One region of the Streptomyces sp. NPDC102279 genome, then DNA from elsewhere that is predicted to be linked to it. Evidence: riboswitches for the same ligand, from Rfam matches in the RefSeq annotation. Region 1 holds a riboswitch; the other holds the start of a gene.

The links. A riboswitch is a leader RNA that binds a small molecule or an ion and turns the genes downstream of it on or off. The one in region 1 is predicted to bind cyclic di-AMP.
Region 2: it holds a riboswitch for cyclic di-AMP, as region 1 does, so the genes downstream of both, ACIRQH_RS02935 (NlpC/P60 family protein) here and ACIRQH_RS27320 (NlpC/P60 family protein) in region 1, are expected to answer to the same signal.

Annotation. Positions count from the first base shown of each region.
Region 1 is NZ_JBIWLU010000011.1:38,479-41,797, forward strand. Features, by position in the region: gene ACIRQH_RS27315 (tellurite resistance/C4-dicarboxylate transporter family protein) at 1-408, opposite strand, end outside; gene ACIRQH_RS27320 (NlpC/P60 family protein) at 520-1,683, opposite strand; cyclic di-AMP (ydaO/yuaA leader) riboswitch at 1,691-1,862, opposite strand; gene pcrA (DNA helicase PcrA) at 2,201-3,319, shown strand, end outside.
Region 2 is NZ_JBIWLU010000001.1:686,293-689,611, reverse strand. Features, by position in the region: gene ACIRQH_RS02945 (alpha/beta hydrolase) at 1-441, shown strand, start outside; gene ACIRQH_RS02940 (hypothetical protein) at 486-710, opposite strand; cyclic di-AMP (ydaO/yuaA leader) riboswitch at 1,175-1,346, shown strand; gene ACIRQH_RS02935 (NlpC/P60 family protein) at 1,355-2,782, shown strand; gene ACIRQH_RS02930 (hypothetical protein) at 2,849-3,166, opposite strand.

The DNA of each region.
Region 1 (3,319 bases):
GAACACCCCGCCCGTCGCGCGCCTGCGCCAGTGCCGTACGACGGCCACGAGCAGCACGGGCCAGAGCACGGCCGCGAGCGCGAGGAGGGCCTGGGCGAGGGTCTGCCACCCCAGCGCCGAGAACCGGATGCCGAGCACGGTGGTCGCCGCGACGGCGGTCAGTCCGGCCGGTGTGCCGGCCTCCCGGAGCCACCGGGCCCGGTCCCGGACCAGCCGGACGGCGAAGTCCGCGGCGAGCGCGAGCCAGGCGACGGAGGCCAGGGCCAGCGCGATCCGGGAGAGGGTCTCGTGGTCCGTCAGGTACAGGCCGACCGAGAGGATGCCGGTGGCCATGACGGCGGCCCCGGCGGCGGGCGCCCGCCGCGCCCACCAGGCGGGGATCTGAGGACGGTCGGGCGCATCCGGCATTTCGGGCATGCGCCCGATGCTAGGGACCGCGGGACCGGTTGCCGGTGGGGCACGCGTGCGTGGCGCCGATTTGGCCTTCACGCACGCGTGCCCCGTGGAAGTGGAAGGGGTCTAGGCGGGGCGCACCACGCTGTGGATCGCCGAGGTGCCGTCGTAGTAGATCGACTCCTCGCGGACGTAGGCTCCCGGCTTCGGCGCGTGGATCATCATGCCGTTGCCGATGTAGAGCCCGACGTGGCTGATGTCTTCGTAGAAGAAGACCAGGTCGCCGGGCTTGGCGTCGGCGAGGGAGACCGTCGTGCCGGCGTTCACCTGGTCGTAGGTGACACGCGGCAGGGAGACACCGGCGGCCTTCCAGGCGGCCTGGGTCAGGCCCGAGCAGTCGTAGGAGTCCGGCCCGGTCGCGCCCCACACGTACGGCTTGCCGACCTGTGCGCGGGCGAAGGCGAGCGCCTTGCCGGCCTTCGTCGCGTACGAGGGGTCCGTGGCCGTCGAGCCCGACGAGCCGGTCGTGCCGCCCGACGACGACCCCTGCTCGGTGGCCTTCTCCTTGGCCGCCTTCTCCGCCGCGGCCTGCTGCCGTGCCAGCTCCGCCGCCTTGGCGGCCGCCTGCTCCCGCTTCTTCTTCTCGATCGCCGCCAGCCGCGCCTTCTCCTCGGCGGTCAGCTTCGAGAGCATGTCGCGGGCCGCGGAGAGCTTGCGCTGCACCGTCGCCTTGGACGTCTTGAGCGCGCTCTGCGAGGTGGTCAGCGACTGGAGGCTCTCGCCGGCCTCCGTACGCTTCTTGGTGGTCGCCGCCTGCTCGGTGACGTAGTCGTCGACGGCCGCCTTCTGCCGGGTCGTCAGACGGCTCATCAGCTGCGTCTGGTCGAAGTAGTCCTGCGGGTCGTCGGCGAGCAGCAGCGTCGCGGTGCCGGGCGTGGAGGCTCCCGTGCGGTACTGCGCGGCGGCGAACGAACCCAGCTCCTCGCGCGCGGAGTTGAGTTTCTCGGTGCGCTCGGCGACGTCGTCGAGGAGGGTGTCGACGCGCTTGCGCTGCTTGGTGGTCTTCTCCCGGGCGGCGTTGTACTTGTCGGTGGCCGTCTCGGCCTGGTGATAGAGGTCGTTGACCTTCTTCTCGACCGCTTCGAGGCTGGGCCTCGGCTCGGCCGGGGGCGCGGCGTTCGCCGTCTGGGAGAGCAGGGCCACGGAGGTGAGGGCCGCCGTCGCGAGGGCCGGGGTCCGTATGCCTGCCATGCGCGAACCCGTAGGACGCGACTTGCGGTGCGACGCCAAGAGAGGCGACTCCTTCCGTCATCCGCCTACCGAGTTAGCTGTCGGGTTCGGGCGGGTGGTTCCGGAAGGTTTGCCCTACGGTCCTGGCCCCACGGGGCGGTCGGACCGATTCACCCCAGGTCGGTGGGTCCCCGGCTCCGGCCGCCTTGTGGGCGGGCCGAACTCGGCGGAGGCCGCTCGGCCCGGCGACGTTCGCCGGTTGCGGTCGGGCGGCCTTCCAGCACGCTAGCCAACTCGTGTGGCCCGTGTGAAGGTTCGAGTGCGATATGCCCGATACATTTTCGTGACCTTGGCCATGTGCACCGCCCCAGGCGCCGGACATGAGTGGTGTGTGCCACTTTGTGAGGCCGCCTCGGGTGCGGCTCCTCCTGGCGTCGCGACCGTGGCGGAGACGCGTCGCACCCGCTCCGACGTGCACTTACCGTCACGGTCCGGTCACGCGCGCGCGTCACGAGTCCGGGTCGAGTTCTCGGGGTGGCCGCGGTGTGTCAGTGGGGCGGCCTAGACTCGGAGAGCGATGAGCAGCCTCTTTGACGACAGCTTCCTGGCGGACCTCAAGCCCTCCGCGGCCCACGAGGACGAGCACCCGCCGCCGCCCGAGGACGAGCACGCGCCGGAGCCGGTCGCGGACGACCTGTTCGGCGGCCGGTTCGACGTGCCGCCGAGCCGTGACGCGTACTACCGCGACGGCGCCCACCGGCCCGCCGTGGACCCCGCCGCCCTGCTCGACGGGCTGAACGAGAACCAGCGCGCGGCCGTGATCCACTCCGGCTCCCCGCTGCTCATCGTGGCCGGAGCGGGCTCCGGCAAGACCCGCGTGCTCACCCACCGCATCGCCCATCTCCTCGGCGAGCGCCATGTGCACCCCGGCCAGATCCTCGCGATCACCTTCACGAACAAGGCCGCGGGCGAGATGAAGGAGCGCGTCGAGCAGCTCGTGGGCCCCCGGGCCAACGCGATGTGGGTGATGACCTTCCACAGCGCCTGCGTCCGCATCCTGCGCCGCGAGAGCAAGCAGCTCGGGTTCACCTCGTCCTTCTCCATCTACGACGCCGCCGACTCCAAGCGCCTGATGGCGCTCGTCTGCCGTGATCTCGATCTCGACCCCAAGCGCTTCCCGCCGAAGTCGTTCAGCGCCAAGATCTCGAACCTGAAGAACGAGCTGATCGACGAGGAGGACTTCGCCGCCCAGGCCACCGACGGCTTCGAGAAGACCCTCGCCCAGGCCTACGCGATGTACCAGTCGCGCCTCCGCGAGGCCAACGCGCTCGACTTCGACGACCTGATCATGACCACGGTCAACCTGCTGCGCGCCTTCCCGGACGTCGCCGAGCACTACCGCCGCCGCTTCCGGCACGTGCTGGTCGACGAGTACCAGGACACCAACCACGCGCAGTACGCCCTCGTGCGGGAGCTCGTCGGCACCTCCGAGCACCCCGAGGACGTACCGCCCAGCGACGCAGACCTGCCGCCCGCCGAGCTGTGCGTCGTGGGCGACGCCGACCAGTCGATCTACGCCTTCCGCGGCGCGACCATCCGCAACATCCTGCAGTTCGAGGAGAACTACCCGAACGCGACGACGATCCTCCTGGAGCAGAACTACCGCTCCACGCAGACGATCCTCACCGCCGCCAAC
Region 2 (3,319 bases), on a different contig from region 1:
GACGTACACCGGGCCCTCACCGAACTCACGGAGTTGGTGGGAGACGTGCCGGTGGTACTCGTCGGCCACTCGATGGGCGGCCGCGCCGCGCTGCGCGCCGCGGCCGCTCCCCAGGTCCGGGCCGTGGTCGCCCTCGCGCCCTGGTGCCCGGAGGGCGAGCCCGTGGCGCATCTGCGGGACAAGCGGGTGATCGTGCTGCACGGCGACCGGGACCGGATCACCGAGCCCGCGGCGTCCTTCGCCCTGGTGCGCCGGGCCGCGAAGGAAGGCTCCTCCGCGAGCGCCGTACGGGTGGCGAACGGTGACCACGCGATGCTGCGGCGCGCGCGGACCTGGCACGAGGCCACGGGCTCGGCGGTCGCCGGTCTGGTGTCCCGGGCCGACGGCCCGGGCGGACGGCTTCCCGCCGAGGGGCCGGACGGCGAACCCGGCGTCCTCTAGTTCCGCGTCCGACCCTGTACGCGGCGGCTCCCGCCGGACAGGCCCTAGGCGGACTCCAGCCGGTCTGCGGGATCGGGGCCGGGGGCGAAGGAACGACGCGAGCCGGCCGTCACGCGCGGGGCGGACCCGGGAAGCGGACCGCCCGTGGACGGATCCCAGCTGAGGATCCACTCGAAGTCGCGCTGCAGCCGCCGGGCCTCGCTCCGGACGAGCGTCGGTATGTCACCGCGTTCGGAGATCAGTTGGGCATAGATCGGTGCATCGTGCACGTGGGGATCCTCGACTCGCTCTCAGGGCCTTCCGCGGGCCTTCCATGCCTCGACGGTAGGGCCGCGACGCCGACGCGGTGGTCATCCGGCCGGGTCGGCCAGAACCGGTCACCGCATGACCATCGACAGCCGCCGATGTCGAACGAGCCGTCAGGGAACGCCAGTTCTGTTCGCACCTCGAACGGCCTGTTCCGGGCCGACCGGAAGCCCCGGCCCGCCGTGGAGACTTGGTGGACGGAGCTGGACGAGGACGGACTCGTGGAGGGGGCTCACCGCCGAACGCGGTTGTCCCGACGGCCGGTTCGCGTACGGGGCGTGCTCCCGTCGTCGCACAGCGGGGCGATGCGACGAAGGTCACGAAAATGTATCGGACATCTGGGACGTGGATCTTCACACGGGGGTCACAACATGGCTAAGTTGACGACCAGGCCGCCCGACTCCCTCCGGCGAAAGCTCGCCGGGCGGCGCGGCCTCCGCCGAGTCCGGCCCGCCCTCGTGGCAGCCGGAGCCGGGGACCCACCGAACCTGGGGTGAATCGGCCGACTGCCTCACGAGGCACAGGCCGTAGGGCATACCTTCCGGAACCGTCCGCCCGAACCCGACAGCTAACCCGGTAGGCGGACGACGGAAGGAGTGCCATCCCCATGGCGCCGGAACGCACCCAGCCCAGTGGCGATGAAGTCCGCCGACGGCTCGCATCCCTCTACGACCGGGCCGAGGACGACACCGGCAACTTCAACGCCACCCGCGCTCTGTCGAGCCTCTCCTCCCGCCAGGGCGACCGACGCGCCGTGGCCCGACGGCTCACGGACCAGCGCCCGGCCGCGGACGAGCGCGGAGGTGTCGATCCCGCTCAAAGCGACCTGATGCGGCAGTGGTTCGACGGGGCGCGCTCCCGGCTCGGGCCCACGGTCGCGGCCGTACTGCCCATGGACCGGCAGCCCGACCGCGGGCGCGTGGCCGGCCGGCCCGGTGGGGGTGCGGGAAGCCCCGGGGAGCTGCCTGCCCAAGGCGCCCGCGCCGTGGCCGAGTTGACGGCGGCCCCCGTACGGGAAGTGGCAGCGGGCCCGGTCGCGGAACTCACCGCGGCACCTGTCGCGGAACTCACCGCGCGCCCCGTTCTCGAACTGACCGCGGGCCCTGTGTCCGGGCCGACGACCGGGCGCGCCCTCGCGGTGCCGGACAGGGGCTCCCCGGCCACCGGACCCCTTCCGGTGGTGTCACAACCCACGCCCGCCCCGGACACGTCCTCCCCGCGGTTCCGCAAGGACCGCGCCCGGCGCAAACTGGCCGCCGCACAGGAACTGCTGACCCGGCACAACGCCCGGCAGAGCGTGGCGGTGCCGGTCGCCTACCCGTCCGTGGAGCTGCCGGCCGCGGAGACGGCCGTCCCGCCGGCCCCGTACTGGCCGGCGGAGAACGTGCCGGTGCCGGCCGCGCCGGCCACGTACCCGTCGGTGGCGAGTGCCGCGTGGCCGGCCGTGGAGGCCGGACATCCCCAGGTGGAGAGTGCCCCGCTGCCGGCCGCCGCGGTCGAGTACCGGCCGGTGCGGGAGTCGTGGTCCGCCCCGGCCGTCGACGACAGTTGGCGCCCGTCGTGGCCGGCGCCCGTCAACGAGCCTGCGCCCGGCGCTCCCTGGTCCGCCGCTCCGAACCCCGGCTACGACACCGGGAGCATCACCGCCGTGGCGGCGCCGCCGGTCACCGGGTACGACACCCGGGCCGCCGAGGCCGTCGCGTTCGCCCGCGCCCAGGTCGGCAGGCCGTGCGTGTGGGGAGCGTCCGGGCCCGGCTCGTACGACCCCTCCGGCCTGACCCAGGCCGCCTGGCGCAGCGCCGGTGTGCTGCTCCCGCGGTCGACGTCCGACCAGGCGCGGATCGGACCGGCGATCGCCCTGGCAGGTGTCCAGCCGGGCGACCTGGTCTTCTTCCACGGGGACCTGAGCCACGTGGGCATCTACGTCGGCGACGGCATGATGGTCCACGCGCCCAGCCCCGGAGGGCGGATCAGCGAGGAGTCCGTCCAGCACGCCGGGCAGGCGGCGATCCACAGCGTCGTGCGGCCGGTCTGAGGTGCGGGGGACCGGTCGGCCGCGGGCACACCGCGGCCCACCGGCCACTCCGGCTCTCTCGCCTCGTCAGAACTCGCTGTCGATTCCCGTGACGGCGGCCGGTCCCAGCGGAGCGTCGTTCTCCGAGAGGCCGCTCTCGCGCAGCGCGCCGGAGACGAGCCGAACGGCCTCCGCCTCGGCGGTCCGCCGGTCCGCCGCCTCGACCTCCAGCCGGACCGAGAACGTGTGGTTCTCGTCCACGCTGAGCAGGCTCAGCTCCTCGGTCTCGCCCAGGTCCGTGTTCTGCGGGTCCTGAGGGCGCAGCCTGCGTTCCACGTCTGCGCGGGAGGCGTCCGAGACGCCGTGGACGAACGTCCCGGGAACGGTGATGACGTAGGTGGTCACAGGAACTCCTAGCGTGCGTGCCCCGCGGGCCTGAGTGCGGTCGGCAGTGTGATCGCCCGTATACCCCGCATTGTGACGGTCACCCGCGGCTTCTTCGCGTCGGGCGCCCTCTGCGGCGTGGTCACGGGTGTGCCGTGCGGTGTTCGGGTGGCG